One region of the Planococcus sp. SE5232 genome, then DNA from elsewhere that is predicted to be linked to it. Evidence: riboswitches for the same ligand, from Rfam matches in the RefSeq annotation. Region 1 holds a riboswitch; each other region holds the start of a gene.
What was found. Region 1 has a riboswitch for S-adenosylmethionine ahead of ACRC6Q_RS13170 (bifunctional homocysteine S-methyltransferase/methylenetetrahydrofolate reductase). Riboswitches for the same ligand answer to the same signal wherever they lie in the genome.

Region 1 (5,056 bases):
TTGACATTCAGCATGTCCTGGCTCGTCTCTAAAAGGATCAAGTCCGCTCCGCCTTCAATCAATGCCTTGGCTTGCACATAAAAGTTTTCCAGCATTTCATCGAATGTGGCACCGCCAGTCACCGACAATGTTTTCGTCGTCGGCCCAATAGCACCGGCCACAAAACGCGGCCATTCCGGCGTTGAAAAAGCAGCAGCCGCTTTTTTGGCAATTTCCACTCCGAGCCGGTTGATTTCTGCTGCCTGGTTGCCGATCCCATACTCATCCAACACGATCGGCGTTCCACCGAACGTATTGGTGCAAAGAATATCAGCTCCCGCTTCCAGATAAGCTGTATGAATTTCTTCAATAACTTCCGGACGGACAATATTCAAATATTCGTTGCAGCCGTCGAATTCATCGCCACCAAAATCTTCAGCGGAAAGATCCGCGTTTTGGATCATCGTTCCCATAGCTCCGTCGATGATCAATATTCTTTTTTCCAGTTGTTGTTCAATAAGATGTTTGGACATGGCTGGCATCGCTCTCTTTCTGTTGATCTAGTTGTCTGATATAACGAATCAATTCCACGGTCATGTCGTAACGGACAAACGGCGTGATCAGGTAGATGCCATGGAATAGCTCCGCCGCCGTATCGATCAATTCTTTCGCAATCTGGATGCCTTCCGCAGTAGCGCGGTCTTTATCTTCCCCGCAGGCGCGCATGCGTTCCAGTGCATCATCCGATAGTTTGATGCCCGGCACTTCATTGTGCAGGAATTCGGCACTGCGGATGCTGGTCAACGGCATCACCCCGATAAAGATCGGAGTCTCCAGATGTTTGGTCGCTTCGTGGATTTCTACGATTTTCTCTTTTGTATAGACTGGCTGCGAAATGAAATAATCCGCACCGCTTTCAATTTTCTTATCAAGTCTTGCCACTGCCCGGTCCAGTACGCGGACATTCGGATTGAATGCCGCCGCTACCGAAAAGTTGGCTTTTTTCCGCAACGGCTTACCGGAAAATGAAATGCCTTCATTGAGCTTTTTGATCAGCTGGATCAATTCCATGCTCGACACGTCATAGACGCTGGTCGCTCCCGGAAAATCACCGACTTTGGTCGGATCTCCCGTCACGGCGAGTATATCATGGATTCCGAGCGCATCGAGCCCCATCAAATGCGATTGCAGACCGATCAGGTTGCGGTCGCGGCAGGTGATGTGGGCAAGTGCCCGAATATCCTGCTTATGCTTGAGGATCGATCCCATCGCCATATTGCTGATGCGCGGCGATGCCAGTGAATTGTCCGCCATCGTTATGGCGTCCACTCCGGCATCGTTCAAAGCGGCAGAGCCCTCCAGGAATTTGGTGGTATCCAAATGGCGCGGTGTATCCAATTCCACGATGATGGTCCGTTCCGTTTTGGCTTTTTCATGGAGTGGTTTAACTTCCAGTGCTTCCGCTTCACGGATGACAATCGGTTTTCTTTCAGTGACTTCCTTATGGACGATCGGCGGCAAATTACCAAGATGCTTTTTCACCGCTTCGATATGCTTCGGCGTCGTGCCGCAGCAGCCGCCGATCAATCGGACACCTTCTTCTCTCAATAACAAAGCAGCGCGTCCGAAATAATCCGCTTCCGATTCATAGACGATCCGTCCATCTTCCACATCCAGCAGGCTGGCATTCGGATAAGCAGACAGGAACGCTTTTTCAGGCAAGGTGACTTCATCAAAAGCCTGAATGGTATGGTGCGGCCCAAGACGGCAGTTGACGCCGACAATATCGGCTCCGAGCGTCTCCAATTGATGCAGTGCGTCATTCAAGGACATGCCGTTTTGCAGAATTCCCGGATCGTGCATGGAAACTTGTGCAATCAGCGGTGTATCAGTGATTCCTTTCAGGTGCTTGACCGTTTCCGCGAGTTCTTCGAAATCGTAATAAGTTTCCAGCAATAAGCCATCAGGATTTCCGGCAAGCAAATGGCTTGCCTGTTGATCGACCATCGCAATGATTTCCTGCAATGTGGCATCGCTTTTGCGGATTCCGCGGATGCCCCCGATAGTCCCGAATACAAATTGGCCGCCGGGTGCTGCCGCACGTTTGGCGATGTCGATTGCCGCTCTATTGATATCCGCGACCTGTTCTTCCAGACCGTAGCGCGCAAGCTTGGCTGCGTTCGCTCCGTACGTGTTGGTCTGGATGATGTCCGCTCCGGCTTTAATGTAATCCTGGTGAATCTTCTCGATCACTTCCGGCCGCTGCAAATTCAATTCCTCGTTGCAATACTCGATGCCGTACGAATACAGCAAGGTTCCCATGGCTCCATCAGCCGTCAAAATCCTGGTCTTTAATTCGTCTAATAACCCCATCCTCTTCAACCTCCTATATATACAAAAAAAGCCTTCATGAAAAAGAAGGCTTTACGATATCAAACTCGTTCCTTTTCATCTGCCAGACAATGACTTGCCTGCTGGATTTAGCACCTGACCTTTCGGCTGGTTGCTGAAGTTTCATCGGGCCAGTCCCTCAACTTCTCTTGATAAGAATTCACTATTCTGTTTTAAGTATTCTAGATATGGTACCTGTATCTGATGGGCAGGTCAAGGCGATCTGTCAAAAAACAATGAAATTTCTGTGATTTTTTTCACAATCCTTAAATAAATCGAAAAAAACAGCTTCCCGCACCTTTTTCTCCTAAAAAAAGGCTTCAAAATTCCGGGCTGGATCTGTATAAAAAAGGAAAATTTCCACGTTCTTTGCGTTCACCTAGAATATGTTTTCATATTCATTTCGAATTTCTCACTGATGGATTCAAGGATTGAACTGGAAATCGTGCGCCTGAAATTTATACCAGGTGAACGTTCCTTCTGCCAGCTCCCAGCTGATCTCCATGTCCACCGGCACCTTCAATGCACCCACCTGTTTGTGTTCGTTGATGGTCCCTGTGCACAGCAACGGACGCGCATCTTCTCCATTTTCTTTATAGCGCCAGGCCTCCACTTTCAGCAGCTCGTAATGCTCATCGAAGAAGTAAGTGGCGGAACCGGTCAGACCGCCATAATTCATGGTTGCCGTTGCGCAATACGCATCCACTTCCTGCCAGGAAATGAACGGACTGAGCGCAGCGGACGGATACCAAGACAGCTCCATCAAGTAGCGCTGCAAAGCCGATTCATTCGTCTTTTCGTTGTCGACTGATCTGGAAATTGGCAGAATCCCGGCAAGTTTGATGCGCATATCCGCCTTGCCTTCCTGAAAGCTGTCTTTGCCCGTCACGACCAGGCCTTTCCCCATTTTCATCTTCACGGACCAACGAAAAGCAGGTGGATCCGTGAAGCTGATTTGTTCCGCTTTGGAGGCGGTCCATTTTTTCTGTTCGGGTTTCAATTTCATCATTCCCGATTGTTTGAGCTTTACGGAATCGATTTTTTCATGGCCGACCGCCCCAATTGCTGTAAGCCAATTCTGCACGGCCAATGGAAGTGATCCAGTCATTTCCGCTGTAAGTTTGTCCCGAGCCGCAAAGCCGGCTTCTATTTTCTGCGTTCCTTTTCCCTTCATTACGACCACCCCTTTTACTTGCTATACCTGTTCTTTTAACAAATAAATCTTATTGATGATAATTTATAGACAAACAAACGAAAAAAGAGTATTTTTATATCAATTAGATATGTATCAAAAAGATAGTTGGAGGTGGGTGGATGCCAAAAGAAAACCATACTCAATATGCCATACTGGGACTCTTGACCACGGAATGCCGCACGGGTTATTCGATTAAACAAATGATTGATACCAGCTTGACTCACTTTTGGAAAATCAGTTATGGACAAATTTATCCCACGTTGAAATTGTTGGTGGAAAAAGGTTATGCGTCCGTCGAAGATCAGGCCCAGGATGGCAAGCCCGATAAAAAGGAATACACAATCACCGCTGAAGGCGAATACGTTCTTAAAGAATGGATTCAACAGCCTATTCAGCAGCTCCCGACTGAAAAGAATGAATTGCTGCTGAAGCTTTTTTTCAGCCGGAATCTGGATGTTCAAGACACACTCGACCATTTGGATGCTTATCGCGATAAGCTTACTGACCGCTACAACACTTATCTCGGGATCCAAGAAATGATCAGCACACAGATGACCGGTCAGCCCGATGCTCCTTTTTGGCTGATCACTTTGGACTATGGATTGCGGACGACACAAGCTGCTATTGACTGGTGCGAAGAAACAAAAAGAACATTACGTTCTTGAGGAGGAAAAATAGTGAGCGCAAACGTTTTTCCCGGAAGATTCACTGCTGAAAGCCACGAGGGAATCGTTGTCTTTGTCATCGGAATGCGAATCAACAAATGGAGAGCTGTGCATAAATGGCTTCCCGTTATGGCAGCCATGCCCCCAATGATCAAAGAGCTGGCCATCCACAAAGAACTGGGCTGCCTGTCTTCTGAAAGTTTTTTCAAACCGCCGCTCACTTTTATGGTTCAATATTGGCAGTCAGAAGAAGAGTTGAATGCCTATTCAAAAGGACAAAAACATCTGTCTGCCTGGAAAACTTTCAACCAAAAAGCAAGAAACAATGATGCTGTCGGCATCTATCATGAAACCTATCTCATCTCCCCTGGCCAATCAGAATCGATTTACGTCAATATGCCTGAATTCGGTTTAGCGAAAGCCCTTGGCAAAAAAGACATCACTCCAGCCAATTCCTCCGCCCGTAAACGGCTGAACAAGCAAGAATAACCATCGTTATTTCCTGTACTCACTACCAGCAAAAGATGGAGCTTGCGGCTTCAATCAAAAAGAGAAGCTCGCTAATTAGATTTTAAAAAAAGTAGTCTTTACAAACCTTGTAAACCCTTCAATTAAGGATCCGGAGCGCAAGGCGGCGACTCCTGCGGGAACAGCGAAGTGCCGAAATCCACTCGGGCGCTAGTCCGAGTTAGTTCGGCGCGAGCCCGCGGAAAGCGTCCGCCTGGAGCGCAGGATCCAGTAGATGAGTATTCATTCTTTAATTGACCTAAGTATTCTTTCATCTAAAAAAACCTGTCAGGAAGGATTCTTCCTGACAGGTTTTCAA
Region 2 (5,056 bases), on a different contig from region 1:
TAAAGTGAACATTGAAGGATCCGATGAAGAAGACGCCATCAAAGAAATTGAGAAAATCATGCATAAAGAGGGATTGGCTGAGTGACATATTTTTAAAAAATAGGTGCTCCAACAAGTTCTGCATATAAACGAACGGAGAAAAAGAATTCCTTTTCTCCGTTCGTTTTTTTGAATGAGGTTGTTTTTCTGAGACAGCAGGCGGGAAGAGGGATCTAAAGTTTTTTATTTTTTCCTTCACTTACCTGAAAGCTGTTCGTAAATATGTATGTAAATTCGCGAACATTTGTAAAATGACTTGATAGGTTTACAAGCGGTTTTGGTTTTAATACAGAATAAAAAAAGCAGAATATATTGGGGTATTTTGGTGTGATATATTAGAAACTGGATTAATGATTTATGTAGAGTAGACTTATAAAAATAAATTGGAGGGGGAATAAAATGAACAAATTTGGTTTGTTATCTCTACTGATGTTTGTTGTTAGTCTCGTTGCATTCTTTACAATGAGAGGACCAGATGGAGATATTTATTTAACTATAATAGTATTAAGTACTCTTTCGGTTATTGGTCTGTTATTTGCAGCATTATCTAAACAATTGTTATGGATGGTTTTAGGTAGTGGAGTGAATTTTATTGCATTGATATTCGCCTTTCTACTTTTATTTGCAATGGGAATAAGTGAGCCTTAAAAACTCAGATGAAACAAATCAAAAACTACCTTTACACAACTTAAAATTCAAAGCATTTGAAGAGTGTAATGTATCAAGAATATTAAGTATTTGAATGTAACAAAAGTGCAGTAAGTGAAAAAATTGAGGGGTGAATTATATGGAAAGTGCTTTTCTATTCATCGGTATATACCTCATCCCAGTTTTGAGTATTATTTTTTGCCTTAACCTTGTGGCCATAATCAAAAAGGTAAAAAGGGATGAGAAAACAATAGTTAATACAATTTGGCTCACAACATCATTTGTGTTCATTACATGGAGTATCGCCATTATAGCTTCTGTGGGAGTCTAATAAAATTACTAGATCTGAATATAACTTAATATGAATTAAGTTATATTCAGATTTATCGTTTGCGAATACTTGAGAAAGATTAATTCAATAAAAATAATGGTTTTTAATAGATATCGGAATACTTAAAAAATAAGATGAACTAAATGTATTTATTTAGTACATTAGGAATGAGACTTCTGAAAAAAATTTCTGCTTTTAGAAAATTTCATAAGCTAGATCCTAAATCAGAACTGTTGGTCGGTATATTTTTTCAGGCAAATTATATGAAGAGGAGAATATTATGAAAAGGTTATCTTTAGGATTATTAATTTTTATTTTTATAGTAAGTTTCTTTGTTGTGCAAAATAACATCGAACTTGCTATGAATGTGACTGGAATACTAGGGCTCGTAGGCATCTTAATCGGGGGCTTTTTGAAAACAGGTTTCATTAGCTCTAATGCACCTGTTATCGGGAATTTGGCCATTATAAAATTAGATGAAACACTCAACTTATCAAATACTGTCTTACTGATAGCTTTGCCTAATTTTCTCGGGTCCATCTTATTGTATTTTTTGAAATAAGCTATGAATTTTACAGATAACGAGTTTACATCTGAGGGATTATCGGAAGCAGCAATAGATTCTACATATAATTCAAAGAACCCAACAACCTTCGCATAAAAGGTTGCTGGGTTCTTTAAAATAATACGCAAAATAAAGTTTAAGTTGATGCAAATTATCTCTTAAAGTGACAGTTCAGTTGTCCTGGAATCATAAGACTATAACTGGACTCAGTCAAAATCCTTTTTCTCCCATTCATCCTCTGGAATCTCCAGATCTTCACCTGAAAAACGCTCTTCCTGAAACGGATCGCCGTTCATGTGGAAGCCGTTCTGCTCCCAGAAGCCAGGTTGGTTTTCATCGATGAATTCGATGCCGCGGACCCATTTGACACTTTTCCAGAAATACAGATGAGGCACCACGAAGCGCAGCGGATAACCGTGTTTGGCTGTCAGTGGTTCGCCGTCAAGTGAATGGGCAAGCAGCACATCTTCCCGGTCGAGGTCGGACAGGGCAAGATTGGTGGTGTAATCATTGTCACCATGAAGCATCACATAACCGCTTTTCGGTGTTACGCCCAATTCTTTCATCAGATCGATAAAGCGGACACCTGTAAATGTATTATCGAAGCGGGACCAGCGTGTGACACAGTGGATGTCGCGGGTAATCGTTGTTTGTGGCAACTTCAATAAGTCGTCGTAATGCAGTGTAACTTCCTTGTCGACCTGGCCAAAGATCTTCAAGGTCCAGGTGGCCATATCATAGACCGGCACTTCGCCTTCGTGCAGGACCGGAAAGCGCTCGGTCAGCACTTGGCCAGGTGGCAGGCGTTCAGCCAGTGCGGGATCCACTACGGGTACCCGTGTTTTTTTGATTCGTTCGGCTTTGCTCAACTTCATAGATATCACTCCTTAAAATAAAAAAAATCTTCCGCTGAAAAAGGGAAGAGTGGTTATCTGCTCGTGAAATTCTCTTCCTCATCTTTCAGAACATCGTGCTTCTGCTGGATTTGGCACCATTCCAGTTACGTTAACTGGCGGTTGCCGGGCGTCGTAGGGCCATTCCCTCTGCCTCTCTTGATAAGGATGTAGCATATTTAATTTTTTGTTGAATTTGTTCAGCTTTCATCAGTGAAGAGTGAAAAAGTCTTTACTGATTGAAGTTTCTCTTTATTTTACTCAAATGCTCTGTTTCTTACAAGATTATTCGCAAAATTATTTAGCTTCTCTTCAGCTGGCGTTATACTGAAGGTACGTGGAGAATTTACCGGAACCGGTGAGCTGCATTTCAAACGAATAAGGGGTCTTTATTAATGAAAAAAATGATAACTATTATAAGCATAGCCATCCTGCTGAGCGCCTGCAGCAATACATCGGCTGGCAACGACAGTGAGCTGTTGGTTTCGGCAGCCTCAAGCCTGACGGAAGTGATGAAAAAGATGGAAGAGGAATTTCAACAGGTGGAACCGGATATTGACTTATCCTTCAATTACGGATCATCCAGCAAGCTGAGAAGCCAAATCGAGCAAGGGGCACCTGCAGATTTGTTTTTATCGGCCAGCATGAAGGATATGGACCTGCTCGAATCGCAGCAGCTCATAGACGCTGCAAGCATCAGTCCATTTGCTGAAAATCGGCTGGTTCTGGCTTCTTTGGAAGAGTTCCCGGAATCGGTGGATTTTGAGGAAGTAGTGATGGATGCAGAAGAAACCATTGCCGTTGGAGAGCCTGACAGCGTGCCGGTTGGAGCGTATACAAGGCAGGCATTGGAAAGCCAAGGGTTATGGCAGCCGCTTGAAGGGCGTCTAATCTATTCCAAAGACGCAAGGCAAGTGGTGACTTACGTAGAAAGCGGGAATGCAGGTCTTGGCATCATCTATTCTTCCGATGCCGTTATTTCCCGGGAAATAACAGCGACGCTCGAGCTGCCCGGACAGATAGATCCTGTCGTCTACCCTGGAGCCGTTGTAACCGCGTCAGAGAATCAGCAGGCTGCTGCAGCTTTTCTGGATTTTGTCACGGGTCCAACAGGCCAGGCCATTTTTAAGGACTACGGCTTTTTGCCGGGAGATGGAAAAGCGCCATGACGCCATATGATTTGTCTCCACTTTGGTTATCGCTGAGAGTCGCGGTCATTTCCACATTATTTGTATTTCTGGCCAGCCTGGCGCTTGCCCGCTTGATGAACAGGCGTGATTTTTTTGGGAAAAGCTTCGTGGAAGCCCTGATTCTGCTGCCTTTGGTTTTGCCGCCGACGGTTATCGGCTTCGGCTTGATCGTTTTATTCGGCGTCAATGGTCCACTCGGCATCCTCTTGGAGCAGTGGTTTGGATTTCGTGTCGTCTTTACTTGGATCGGCGCAGCCATTGCGTCTTTTGTGGTGTCTTTGCCGCTGATGTATCAAAGCGTTCTGGCCGCTTTTGAAAAAGTGGATCCGCGTTGGGAAAACGTGGCGCGGACGATGGGCGTGTCCGAATGGCGGATTTTCCGGACCATCACATTTCCACTTGCCTGGTCGGGTATTCTGGCGGGATTAATCCTGGCGTTTGCACGGGGTATCGGTGAATTCGGGGCCACTTTGATGATTGCCGGCTACATCCCGGGCGTTACGGAAACGGTGCCGCTCGCGATTTACTTCGCCTATGAAGCAGGCGATATGGAAAAAGCCCTGTTTTGGGTGCTGATCATTTCCTCGCTTGGAGTCGCCGCCATCGCCTGGGTCAACTACTGGCGCAAAAAAAACGCAATACGAATCGGCAGGGAGTGAGCAGATGCTTAAAGTGGATGTTCAAAAGCAATTGGATCATTTTAACTTGGATATGGAGTTTGAACTGGGGCAGGAAATTCTGGCACTTGTGGGGTCTTCCGGTTCGGGCAAAACCACGTTGCTGAACTGCTTGGCGGGAATTGTCCATCCGGATGCAGGGGAAATTTCATTGAACGGCCGGAATTTTTACAGGGAAGGGCAGAAGCCGCTTAAAATCCAAAAAAGGAAAGTGGGCTATTTGTTTCAGGATTACGCGCTGTTCCCGCATCTGACTGCGGAACAGAATATTCTGTATGCGCTGTCGCGAGTCGCGGATACATCACCTATTACCGAACTTACAAAAATCCTTGGAATCACCGGGCTGCTGGCCAAATACCCGCACCAGATTTCAGGAGGCGAAAAGCAGCGTGTGGCGTTGACGCGTGCAATGGCCATTCAGCCCGATATCCTGCTGCTCGATGAACCATTTTCAGCTTTGGACGACGCCAACCGTGACCGCTGCCAGGACGAACTGCTGCGGATTCACCGGCAATGGCAAATACCGATCATCTTTGTGACGCATCGGATTGCCGATGCTGAGAAATTGGCAGACCGGATCATCCGGATTGAAAAAGGACAGATGACGGAGCAAACAGTATTTTGATAGGGACTGCAGTTATAGATTGGCCATGATAAAGTGATACTAACGAAGAAACCGTTTGGACGATCAAGCGGCAGGAAAGTGGGAAACA
Region 3 (5,056 bases), on a different contig from region 1:
GGAGCAGGGAAAACATTTTCGCCACACCTTCACGTATCGAGATGGATTGGTCAAGAATTCGGTCTTTGACTGGTTCCCAGCCCGTTGGATCAAACTGTTTCATAATAGCGATGATGTTATCATTGGCCGTTACAGTACCATCAAAATCGCAAAAAATAATCGGTTTGTTCAATCTGTTCACCCCCATAGCTCAAGAGCCGTTTGTAGTTCTTCGTGTTGTCCAGCGGCATCCTGTAAGGATTCTCCCTGAAGCACCGCATCTATTGCCTGTCTGAAGGCACGGCCGCCTCCAGCTGCGCCAGCCGGATGTCCATGAATTCCACCGCCGGCATTGATGACACTATCAATCTCGTAATCAGCCAACAGTAAAGGCACAAGCCCTGGATGGATTCCGGCAGAAGGTACCGGGAAGCTTCGTTTCAATGGGCTATCCCTGGTCAGTTCCTTGCCGAGTGCAAGAGCAGCTGTTTTCTCCAAGGCAACACTGCCGTAAGGAGAAGGAAAGAGGGAGAAGTCTGCACCGGCATAGCGGATCAGTTTCCCGAGTGCGAGCGGCGCAGCTAGGCCATAAAATGCGGATGAAGTGAAGGCACCACTGAATGCAGGATGCGCCATCAACGGCAAACCGATCTCATCATCTTCCGCCAATTCCTGCAGCACATCGAGACCGTATGCGTGGACGTTGAACAATAAGGCATCCGCTCCCAGCTCTCGTGCTTTTCTTGCCTTCCCTCTCAGGTCGGAAGTTCTGCCCGATAGGTTCACCGCATAATAGGTACGATGGCCCGTTTCTTCGTAGACATTCTCCAGTACTCTTTTACCCGTTATGATGCGGCTTTCGAATGGAGTCAGCGGATTGTCGAACAAAATTTCGTCGTCTTTGACAAGGTCTACGCCGCCTAAAGCCTGCTCGCGCAATTGAGCAGACAGAAAATCCAGATCGCGGCCGATGACGCCTTTGAATATGCTCATCAGAAGCGGCCTTCCGGCTACGCCAAGTGTATTGCGAATTTCTTCTATGCCGAAGCGCGGGCCGGGAAAGTGGCTGAGCAAATCATGGCTGAAATCCAAATCCAGTAGCTTCACTTCACCATCCAGGGATAGTTTGCCGAAAACCGTGGTCAGGATGGCAGGCAAGTCGGCTGAAAAATTGATGCTCGGGTAGGCAATCTCGAGTTCTGCCTTTATCAGCTCCGGCTTCAATGGATGGCTGTCTTCTGCGAATTCTTCGATGGAGACAACATGTCCCTTATGGTGTTTCAGTTGTGCCTGTTCAAGCAGCGGCAAGTCTGTCCAGGAGCCGATTGTCAGACCCAAAGCGATGCCTTCCGCTTTTTTTTCGAAGGAACCGGGCTTTCCATATACTTGATAAGTAGCAGTCAATACGCTCATCTATTCCACACTCCCATGCAATTTTAAAAATAAAAAACCTCTTCAAATAAGAAGAGGTTAAGGGCGTTAACAACTTCTTATTTCTCAGCCATCGGTTCTGGCTGCAAGAATTAGCACCGTGTCCACCATTGGACCGGTTGCCGGGTATCGTAGGGCTTGTCCCTCCACCTGCTCTGAATAAGAAAGATATGAAATTGGGTAAAACAATTTTATAGGTTCAATCCAAAATAAGTAAGTCGATTTAATACAGTAAAGTAATTCTGATTATTTCATGTGCGCAGAAGTCTGTCAACTCTGTTATCAAAAAACTGTTTTTATTTGAAAAATCCGTTGACAGTCAATTCTGAATCGTGATAGGATTCTCTTCATAAACTTAATAGTAATACACGTAGTACTCTTATCAAGAGCTGGCAGAGGGATTTTGGCCCGATGACGCCCAGCAACCGACCGTAATACCGTTGTGAGACGGGGCGCTTTGGCGCCAGGATGAATTTCCTGTAAGGCACGGTGCTAATTCCATCAGAAATTTAATTTCTGAAAGATAAGAGGCATGGAATCTCTTATTCTGGCCTCTTTCTTTTTGAAAGAGGCTTTTTATATTGCAGAAGAAAGGAAGATAAATGATGACTCTTACTGTTCCAACCACTTATAAAGCATTAACTGAATCGACGGCGATCGCATTGGCGAAGGTTGTCCACCCATTCGATGGCGATGCCCGATTGACTTGCCGGGAAATTGGCGACGGCAACTTGAATTATGTCTTTCAGATTGAAGATCCGCAAACCGGCAAGCGGCTGATCATCAAACAGGCGCTGCCATATGCGAAAGTAATCGGTGAAAGCTGGCCGCTGACCTTGAAGCGGGCGACCATTGAAGCCAATGTCCTGAGAAAACACGGAGAGTTCGTTCCTTCATTGGTACCCGCAGTCTATGCTACGGACGAAGAACTGGCCATTACGGTAATGGAAGACTTGTCCCATCTGGAGATTGCAAGGGAAGGCTTGGTCAACGGAAAGAATTTCCCGAGGCTGTCGCAGGATATCGGCGAATACTTGGCGGAGACTTTATTCCATACATCGGATTACGGCTTGCATCCTTTTGAGAAAAAGGGATTGGCTGCTGAATTCTCCAATCCGGAGCTCTGCAAGATCACGGAAGACCTCGTCTTTACAGATCCCTTTTTCGATGTTGAAACCAATGCGTACGAACCGCAGCTCCAATCAGCGGTAGAAGCGATCTGGAGCGATCGTAAGCTGCAGCTGGAAGTAGCGAAATTGAAGAAGAGCTTTTTGACTGAATCGGAAGCGCTGCTGCACGGCGACCTTCATACCGGCAGCATCTTTGCGAGCCAAACGGAAACCAAGGTCATTGATCCGGAATTCGGCTTTTACGGTCCAATCGGATTCGATGTCGGCTTGTTCTTGGCAAACCTCATGTTCCAGTCCATCACGCGGGAGGATGGAGATCGCCAGGTAATTGTAGATCATATTGAAAAGACATGGGAAGTTTTCGCTTCCCGCTTCACTGAGCTATGGAAAACAGAGAGTGTCGAATCGTTTAAAGAGACAGAAGGCTATTTGGAGTACGTACTTGAGAAGGTGCTGACAGATGCAGCCGGTTTTGCGGGATGTGAATTGATCCGCCGGACGATTGGCTTGGCGCATGTCAAAGACTTGGACAGCATCGAAGATACAGAAAAAAGAATCCACTTTAAGAAACAGGCGCTGCGGGCAGGACAAGCATTAATCCTGAAGCGCCAGCAGACAGCGTCGATTGGGGATGTACTGCAAATTCTGGAGGAGGCGCACACATGAGCATTCCTTTATCCATCAAATGGGACGGCCAACAGCTGACTATTCTGGATCAGCAGAAGTTGCCGCATCGTATTGAATACTTGACGCTTGAAACGGTGGAAGACGTGTACGAGGCTATTTTTTCATTGAAAGTCCGTGGAGCACCTGCAATTGGCATCACCGCCGCATATGGACTGGCAATCGGGGCTCAGCGGCACGATACAGATTCACTGGAAGCTTTCCAGCAATATGTCGAAAAAGACGCGGCGTATTTGAACGCCTCAAGACCGACTGCGGTCAATCTCGGTTGGGCGCTCAGCCGTCTGAAAGATAAATTAAGCGAAGCGGAGAACGTGCCACAAGCAAAGCTTCTGTTGTTGGCGGAAGCTGTGAAGATCCACAGGGAAGATGAAGAATCCTGCCGCAGCATCGGCGAACATGCGCTGGTACTGCTGCAGGGGCAAACGAAAGTCATGACGATCTGCAACGCCGGTTCGATCGCCACCGCCAAATATGGCACAGCTTTAGCGCCGTTCCATCTGGGAAGTGAGCGTGGCCGGCAGTTTGAAGTGTTCGCCTGTGAAACCCGCCCGGTCTATCAAGGCGCACGTTTGACGGTATGGGAGCTGCAGCAGTCGGGAGTCGATGTCACGCTGATCACCGACAGCATGGCAGCACACACCATCGGAGCGAAAGGCGTGGAAGCCATTATTGTCGGTGCGGACCGCATCGCTGCAAATGGCGACACGGCCAATAAAATCGGCACGTATAATCTGGCTTTGTTGGCGAATGCATTCAAAATTCCATTTTATGTAGCGGCGCCGGCATCGACTTTCGATCTGTCGATTGAAGATGGCACTGCGATTCCGATCGAAGAGCGCAACCCGGAAGAGATCACCCACATGAATGGACAGCCGGTGGCACCACTCGGCACAAAAGTATTTAATCCGGCATTTGATGTCACACCGGCACATCTCATTACAGCAATCATCACTGAAAAAGGCATCATTCAATCCGATTATCAAAAAAACATCCCTGATTTGCTTGGTGCATCTGCAGGAAAAGGAGAAAGAATATGAAAAAACAATCCATTTGGCTGCTTGCCGCACTTTTATTTATCAGTATTTTATTGGCTGCCTGCCAACCACAAGGAAATGTCAACGAAGAAACGACTTCTTCAGATACCGAGGCTGAGGCTTCAGATCACCCGCTCGCAGGCAAGGAAATTGCTTTGATCATGCAAATCAACCTAGGGACATTTTCTGCCCAGTATATTGCAGGTGTAGAAGAACAGGTTGAAAAATTCGGAGGCAAAGCGACAGTTTTCACTTCTGAAGGTGATTTGGCGAAAATGGCGTCCAATCTGGATGCAGCAATCAACCAGGGCGTCGATGGCATCTTAATCGACCACGGAACAAAAGAAGCATTGAACCAAGGGGTTGAAAAAGCACTTGAAGCAGGGATTCCGGTAGTAGCGTTTGATGCAGGAATCGATGTAGAAGGCGTTGTCTCTTTGGAACAGGGTGATCAGCAGATGGCTGAAATGACTTTGGAAAAACTGGCGGAAGATGCCAATGGCGAAGCCAATATCGTGAAAATCTGGACAGCCGGATTTGCACCAATGGAAAGACGCCAAGTGGCATATGAAAAATTCCTAACTGACAACACGGGCATTAAGGAAGTCACATCATTCGGTGCGGCAACCAACAATACGGCACTGGATACACAGTCACAGATGGAAGCTGTGTTGAAGCAATACCCGAATGAAGGGGAGATCACAGCGGTATGGGCGGCTTGGGACGAATTTGCAAAAGGTGCAGTCCGTGCCATTGAACAAGCAGGGCGTACAGATATCAAAGTCTACGGCATCG
Region 4 (5,056 bases), on a different contig from region 1:
CTCCATGAGTGATGATTCCATGAACCCGGGCATCCGATGGCAATTGCTGGCGCAGGGCATTGATGCTGTTGAACAGCTGCAGAACGGCATCCAAGGCATTGATGCCTTCTTCAGGAGATCCTGCCGCATGCGCTGGTTTTCCGTAAAAGTGAAATTCCAAAGGTTCGACCGCAAGAGAAGGTCCGGTGACAGCTGAATTTCCGGAAGGATGAAGCATCAACGCGGCGTCAATGCCTTCAAGCAACCCATGTTTAACAAAGCTGCCTTTGGCACTGCCATTCGGCCCTCCTTCTTCTGCAGGAGTTCCCAGGACGACCACGCGTCCGCCTGTTGAGTCTAAAGTTTCCGCCAATGCGATGGCCGCAGCCACGCTGGTTGTTCCAATGATATTGTGGCCGCAGGCATGGCCAATTCCGGGAAGTGCATCATACTCGGCAAGATAAGCAATTGTCGGTCCAGGACGGGCGCTTTCTTTGCTGGCAAAAAAAGAGGTGTAATGGCCGGCGACACTTTTGTCAACCTGAAACCCAGCTTCTTCAAGCCGTTTGATCAATAAAGAACTGGCGAAAATCTCTTGGTTGCCGATTTCCGGGTTTGCGTGGATCGCCTGGCTTGTTTCAATATAGGTTTCGCTCCGGGAATCGATGGACTGGGAAATGGACTGGGCTGCTTCCTTGATAAATGTCATTGGAACTCCTCCTAAGTTGAATTCGTTTTATTGGTAATCGACCAGTTCGTCAACTGTCACAACGGTAGGGATTTGACCACCTTTTGTATGTTCGATGATAAATTCAGCAGTGTCTTCTTCTTGATATAATTCAACGATTTTCAGGTAGGCTTCATTATCTGCCTCTTCAGCGTTTGCGGCAATCAAGTTGATATAAGGTTTCGCTGTTTCGCTTTCACGGGCAATCGGATCATCAGTCGGATTCAAGCCAGCATCCACTGCAACGCCGTTGTTGATGACCGAACCGGCAACATCTGGCATAGCGCGCGGCGTATGGCCGGATACCATCGGCATAATTTCAATGTTTTTTGGATTCTCGATAATGTCTTCTGCTGTGCCAGTAAGTCCGGCATCTTCAGAGAGCGTGATCAGTCCGGCTTCATCGAGCAATAGAAGGGCACGCCCCATGTTGGTCGCTTCATTCGGCATTGCGATTTGTGAACCTTCGGGAATTTCATCGATGGATTCATATTTATCGGAATATAAGCCCATCGGTGCAATGACGGTAGAACCAATCGGTACGATATCGATGTCGTGCTCTGTAACAAATTCATCGAAATAAGAAATGGTCTGAAAAGCATTCAAGTCGAGTTCGCCTTCGGCAAGCGCCAAGTTTGGTGCCACATAATCAGAGAACGTTTGGATTTCGAGGTCGATGCCTTCTTTTTCGGCTTTTTCGCCAATATAATCCCAGATGGTTGTATCGGAACCGCTGATGCCAAGTGTCACTTTCGTGTTGCCATCGGAACTGCTGTCGTCTCCGCAGGCTGCCAAAAGTAAGCCAGATAGTGAAAGTAATGCTGTCGCTGTAAGTTTTTTCATGAGTAATTCCTCCAGTTTTTTCTATGTTGTTTTTATTTTTTAGTTACGCCGTACCGTTCTTGACAATACATTTCCAAGGGATTGAACACCCTGCACCAGCACGACAAGAATCGCTACGGTAATGAACATGACGAGCGTATCGAAACGCTGATAGCCGTAAGTGATGGCCAAGTCGCCAAGCCCACCGCCTCCGATGGCGCCTGCCATGGCGGATGCACCGATCAAGCCGACCACTGCTATCGTCAATGCGAGAACCAAAGAGCTTAAAGCCTCGGGAATCAGGAAGCGGAAAATGATCTGCATCGGCGTGGCGCCCATCGCCTGAGCCGCTTCGATAACGCCTTTATCAACTTCCAATAAGGAGTTTTCAATCAGCCGTGCAATGTAGGGCCCGGCGTAAAAGACCAGTGGAACGATGGCGGCTGCGGTTCCGATGGACGTACCGACAATCAGGCGGGTCAATGGAATGATGGCAACCATTAAAATGATGAACGGAACCGAGCGGAAAATATTGATGACGATATTCAACACTTTGGAGACCGGTTCATTTTCCAGCAAATGGCCTTTGCGGGTGACCACCAGCAGGATGCCGAGCGGAAAGCCGATCAAAAGGGAAAAGCCGAATGCTGCGCCGGTCATGTAAATGGTTTCCCATAGAGCTTCTATGATTTGTTCGTAGTTAACTGACATAATTATTGACCTCCTCTATGTGGATATCGCTTTCTCGGATGGAGGACAAAGCCAATTCGATTTCACTGGGCTCGCCGGAAAATTCCACGATCAGGTTGCCATACGGGACGCCCTGCAGCTCAGTGATATTGCCGAACAGCACATTCAAGTCAACTTTGAAATCGCGTGATACTCGGGACATGAACGGTTTGCCGACGGAAGTGCCGGTAAACTGGAGGCGGTAGATGGCATTATCGCTTTCGGCTGCCTGAATTTGTGCCAGCAGCGAATCAGGAAGTTCGTCGTTCATGACGGAGCGGACAAACCGTTTGGTGGTTGGTTGCTGCGGATTCGAGAAAATATCGAAGACGCTGCCTTGCTCGATCACTTTCCCTGCTTCAAGCACAGCCACCTTGTCGCAGATTTCCCGGATGACGCCCATTTCGTGAGTGATGAGCAGAATGGTGATGTTGTATTCTTTATTGATTTTGCGAAGCAAGTCCAAAATCGATTTAGTCGTTTGCGGATCAAGTGCCGAAGTCGCTTCGTCGCATAGCAGAACAGATGGGTTAGTAGCGAGCGCCCGGGCAATGCCGATCCGTTGTTTTTGTCCGCCTGACAGCTGATCGGGGTATTTCTGTGCCTGGTCTGCAAGGCCGACAAAGTCGAGCAGGTCGGTTACCTGTTTTTCAATATCTGCTTTTGGTGTCTTAGCAAGCAAGAGCGGCATAGCGACGTTATGGTAAACCGTTTTTGAATTCAGCAAGTTGAAATGCTGGAAAATCATGCCGATATCTTTTCGGGTGGTGCGGATCTCTTTGCTGGATAAAGTGGATATATCTTTTCCTTGAATCAATACGCGTCCTGCAGAAGGACGTTCGAGCAGATTCACGGTGCGGATCAAAGAACTTTTTCCGGCTCCGCTAAAGCCGATGACTCCAAAAATTTCGCCGGTTTCGACGGTCAGTTCAATGCCGTTCAAGGCATGGATTTCCTGTTTTCCTGATTGATAGGTCTTGGCGACGCCTTCGAATTGAATCATGGTGATTGAACCTCCTCATGCTGTAATGGGTCTTATCAAATCGATGGAGTCTCACATTCTCCTGAGATAATGGACAAAAAAGAGCCCCCTTTTTTCTTATCCATAAGAAAAAAGAAGGCTCCAGTTGAAACCATCTAATTCTCATCTTCCAAATGCGTTAACGGCATTTGCAGGAGTTGGCACAGTTTTTGCGGTTAAACAAATCTGCTGCCGAAACGTCTCAGGGCCTGTCCCTCGGTTTCTCTTGATAAGAAAGTGATGTATGCTATTCGATTCGTGATTCTTACTTTATGGTGAAATAACAAAAATGTCAAGAAGAATTATGATATTTATTTCACAATCTTTTACATGAAAGCAATAATTAGTTTAACTCCTTTACTTTACAGGGGTTGATGGCTTCTTCTTAAAGATGGAGGATACTTTGCTCTCGCTTCCATTCTTTATTCGAATAATGTTTTCGCTATGCTTCCATACCGCCATTGCGAATAAAGCCAAGGCTGTCAGCAATGGCCATGGTCCAACAGCAGGACCGAAAGCAATCATAAAATAAACCGCGTAAAGCACTAGTACGCCAATGACCAAATAATCGGTGGCGAGCGAAACGCCGATGAGCAAGAGCAGTCCGACCAGTCCAAGTTTCCAATCGAGGGCCAGCATGACGCCAATTACAGAAGCCGTGCCTTTGCCGCCATTGAAATTCATATAGAACGGAAAGTTATGGCCGAAAATTACGCCGGCACCTGCGATGAATAGCAAAGTCCAGATCATTTCAGAAGAAAGACTGCTGGAATCCAGCAAAAGGCGTAAGCCTGCAACAGCAGCAAAGCCTTTGGAAATATCGATGAAAGCGACAAGCAAACCATATTTCCATCCCAGTACGATGGCTGCATTGGAAGCCCCGGAATTTTTTACACCTTCTTTTTTGACGTTGACCCCTGATAGAGCCTGAGCTGCAAGAGATCCATGAAAACAGCCGATTACATAGCAAATAATAAATAATAGCAACATCCAGATAAACATGCCAATTCCTCCTCTACCTTAAAAGATAACGTTTGAAACAGAACGAGGTTTCAAAATTTTTTGACTAATGGACTTGACAAATCGCGCTGAAATTTTTATACTTCTCAACAAGATGAAAAACCAAATCAAATACTCTTATCAAGAGTGGCGGAGGGATAGGCCCTGCGATGCCCGGCAACCAACAGACGCACATGTCTGGAAAGGTGCTAATTCCTACAGGATCGAACGACTGATTCTGACAGATGAGAGGAGGAAACTCCGTAATTTACGGCCCTCTTCTTAGCGAAGGGGGCTTTTTGCTGCTTTCTTTGACCGTTATGGATCAATAAAAAACAGGGGGAATGGAAAATGACGAATATGAAACCAGAAACTTTATTATTGCACGGGGGACAACAGCCAGATCCGACAACCGGATCCAGAGGGGTACCGGTTTATAAAACAACTTCCTATGTCTTTAAAGATACACAACATGCGCAGGATCTGTTCGGCTTGAAGGATACCGGCAATATCTACTCGCGCATCATGAATCCCACAGTCGATGTATTTGAACAACGGGTGGCATTATTGGAAGGCGGCACTGCTGCGGTTGCACTATCCTCCGGAATGGCGGCTATTGCATTTTCTGTTTTGAATATTGCAGAAGCTGGAGACGAAATCGTAGCGGACAGCAATCTTTATGGCGGTACGTACAATTTATTTGCCAACACATTGCCGCGTTATGGCATCAAGACAATATTTGTCGATGCGACAAACCCTGAAAACTTTAAAGCAGCCAT

Region 2: linked by a shared signal. The riboswitch ahead of ACRC6Q_RS01835 (sulfite oxidase-like oxidoreductase) and the one ahead of ACRC6Q_RS13170 (bifunctional homocysteine S-methyltransferase/methylenetetrahydrofolate reductase) in region 1 are both predicted to bind S-adenosylmethionine.
Region 3: linked by a shared signal. The riboswitch ahead of mtnK (S-methyl-5-thioribose kinase) and the one ahead of ACRC6Q_RS13170 (bifunctional homocysteine S-methyltransferase/methylenetetrahydrofolate reductase) in region 1 are both predicted to bind S-adenosylmethionine.
Region 4: linked by a shared signal. The riboswitch ahead of ACRC6Q_RS03465 (methionine ABC transporter ATP-binding protein) and the one ahead of ACRC6Q_RS13170 (bifunctional homocysteine S-methyltransferase/methylenetetrahydrofolate reductase) in region 1 are both predicted to bind S-adenosylmethionine.

The regions. Positions count from the first base shown of each region.
Region 1 covers NZ_JBOGCP010000003.1:414,235-419,290, forward strand. Annotated here, with positions in the region: gene metH (methionine synthase) at 1-512, opposite strand, end outside; gene ACRC6Q_RS13170 (bifunctional homocysteine S-methyltransferase/methylenetetrahydrofolate reductase) at 493-2,352, opposite strand; SAM riboswitch class I at 2,425-2,529, opposite strand; gene ACRC6Q_RS13175 (DUF6920 family protein) at 2,795-3,544, opposite strand; gene ACRC6Q_RS13180 (PadR family transcriptional regulator) at 3,685-4,230, shown strand; gene ACRC6Q_RS13185 (DUF4188 domain-containing protein) at 4,243-4,719, shown strand.
Region 2 covers NZ_JBOGCP010000001.1:392,457-397,512, forward strand. Annotated here, with positions in the region: gene ACRC6Q_RS01820 (phosphocarrier protein HPr) at 1-85, shown strand, start outside; gene ACRC6Q_RS01825 (hypothetical protein) at 439-687, shown strand; gene ACRC6Q_RS01830 (hypothetical protein) at 1,299-1,580, shown strand; gene ACRC6Q_RS01835 (sulfite oxidase-like oxidoreductase) at 1,790-2,452, opposite strand; SAM riboswitch class I at 2,534-2,645, opposite strand; gene modA (molybdate ABC transporter substrate-binding protein) at 2,872-3,645, shown strand; gene modB (molybdate ABC transporter permease subunit) at 3,642-4,325, shown strand; gene ACRC6Q_RS01850 (ATP-binding cassette domain-containing protein) at 4,330-4,968, shown strand.
Region 3 covers NZ_JBOGCP010000001.1:112,730-117,785, forward strand. Annotated here, with positions in the region: gene ACRC6Q_RS00485 (2-hydroxy-3-keto-5-methylthiopentenyl-1-phosphate phosphatase) at 1-172, opposite strand, end outside; gene mtnW (2,3-diketo-5-methylthiopentyl-1-phosphate enolase) at 178-1,392, opposite strand; SAM riboswitch class I at 1,467-1,576, opposite strand; SAM riboswitch class I at 1,787-1,940, shown strand; gene mtnK (S-methyl-5-thioribose kinase) at 2,016-3,206, shown strand; gene mtnA (S-methyl-5-thioribose-1-phosphate isomerase) at 3,203-4,264, shown strand; gene ACRC6Q_RS00505 (sugar ABC transporter substrate-binding protein) at 4,261-5,056, shown strand, end outside.
Region 4 covers NZ_JBOGCP010000001.1:719,017-724,072, forward strand. Annotated here, with positions in the region: gene ACRC6Q_RS03450 (M20 family metallopeptidase) at 1-688, opposite strand, end outside; gene ACRC6Q_RS03455 (MetQ/NlpA family ABC transporter substrate-binding protein) at 716-1,549, opposite strand; gene ACRC6Q_RS03460 (methionine ABC transporter permease) at 1,589-2,239, opposite strand; gene ACRC6Q_RS03465 (methionine ABC transporter ATP-binding protein) at 2,229-3,260, opposite strand; SAM riboswitch class I at 3,399-3,514, opposite strand; gene ACRC6Q_RS03470 (glycerol-3-phosphate acyltransferase) at 3,636-4,280, opposite strand; SAM riboswitch class I at 4,413-4,529, shown strand; gene ACRC6Q_RS03475 (O-acetylhomoserine aminocarboxypropyltransferase/cysteine synthase family protein) at 4,629-5,056, shown strand, end outside.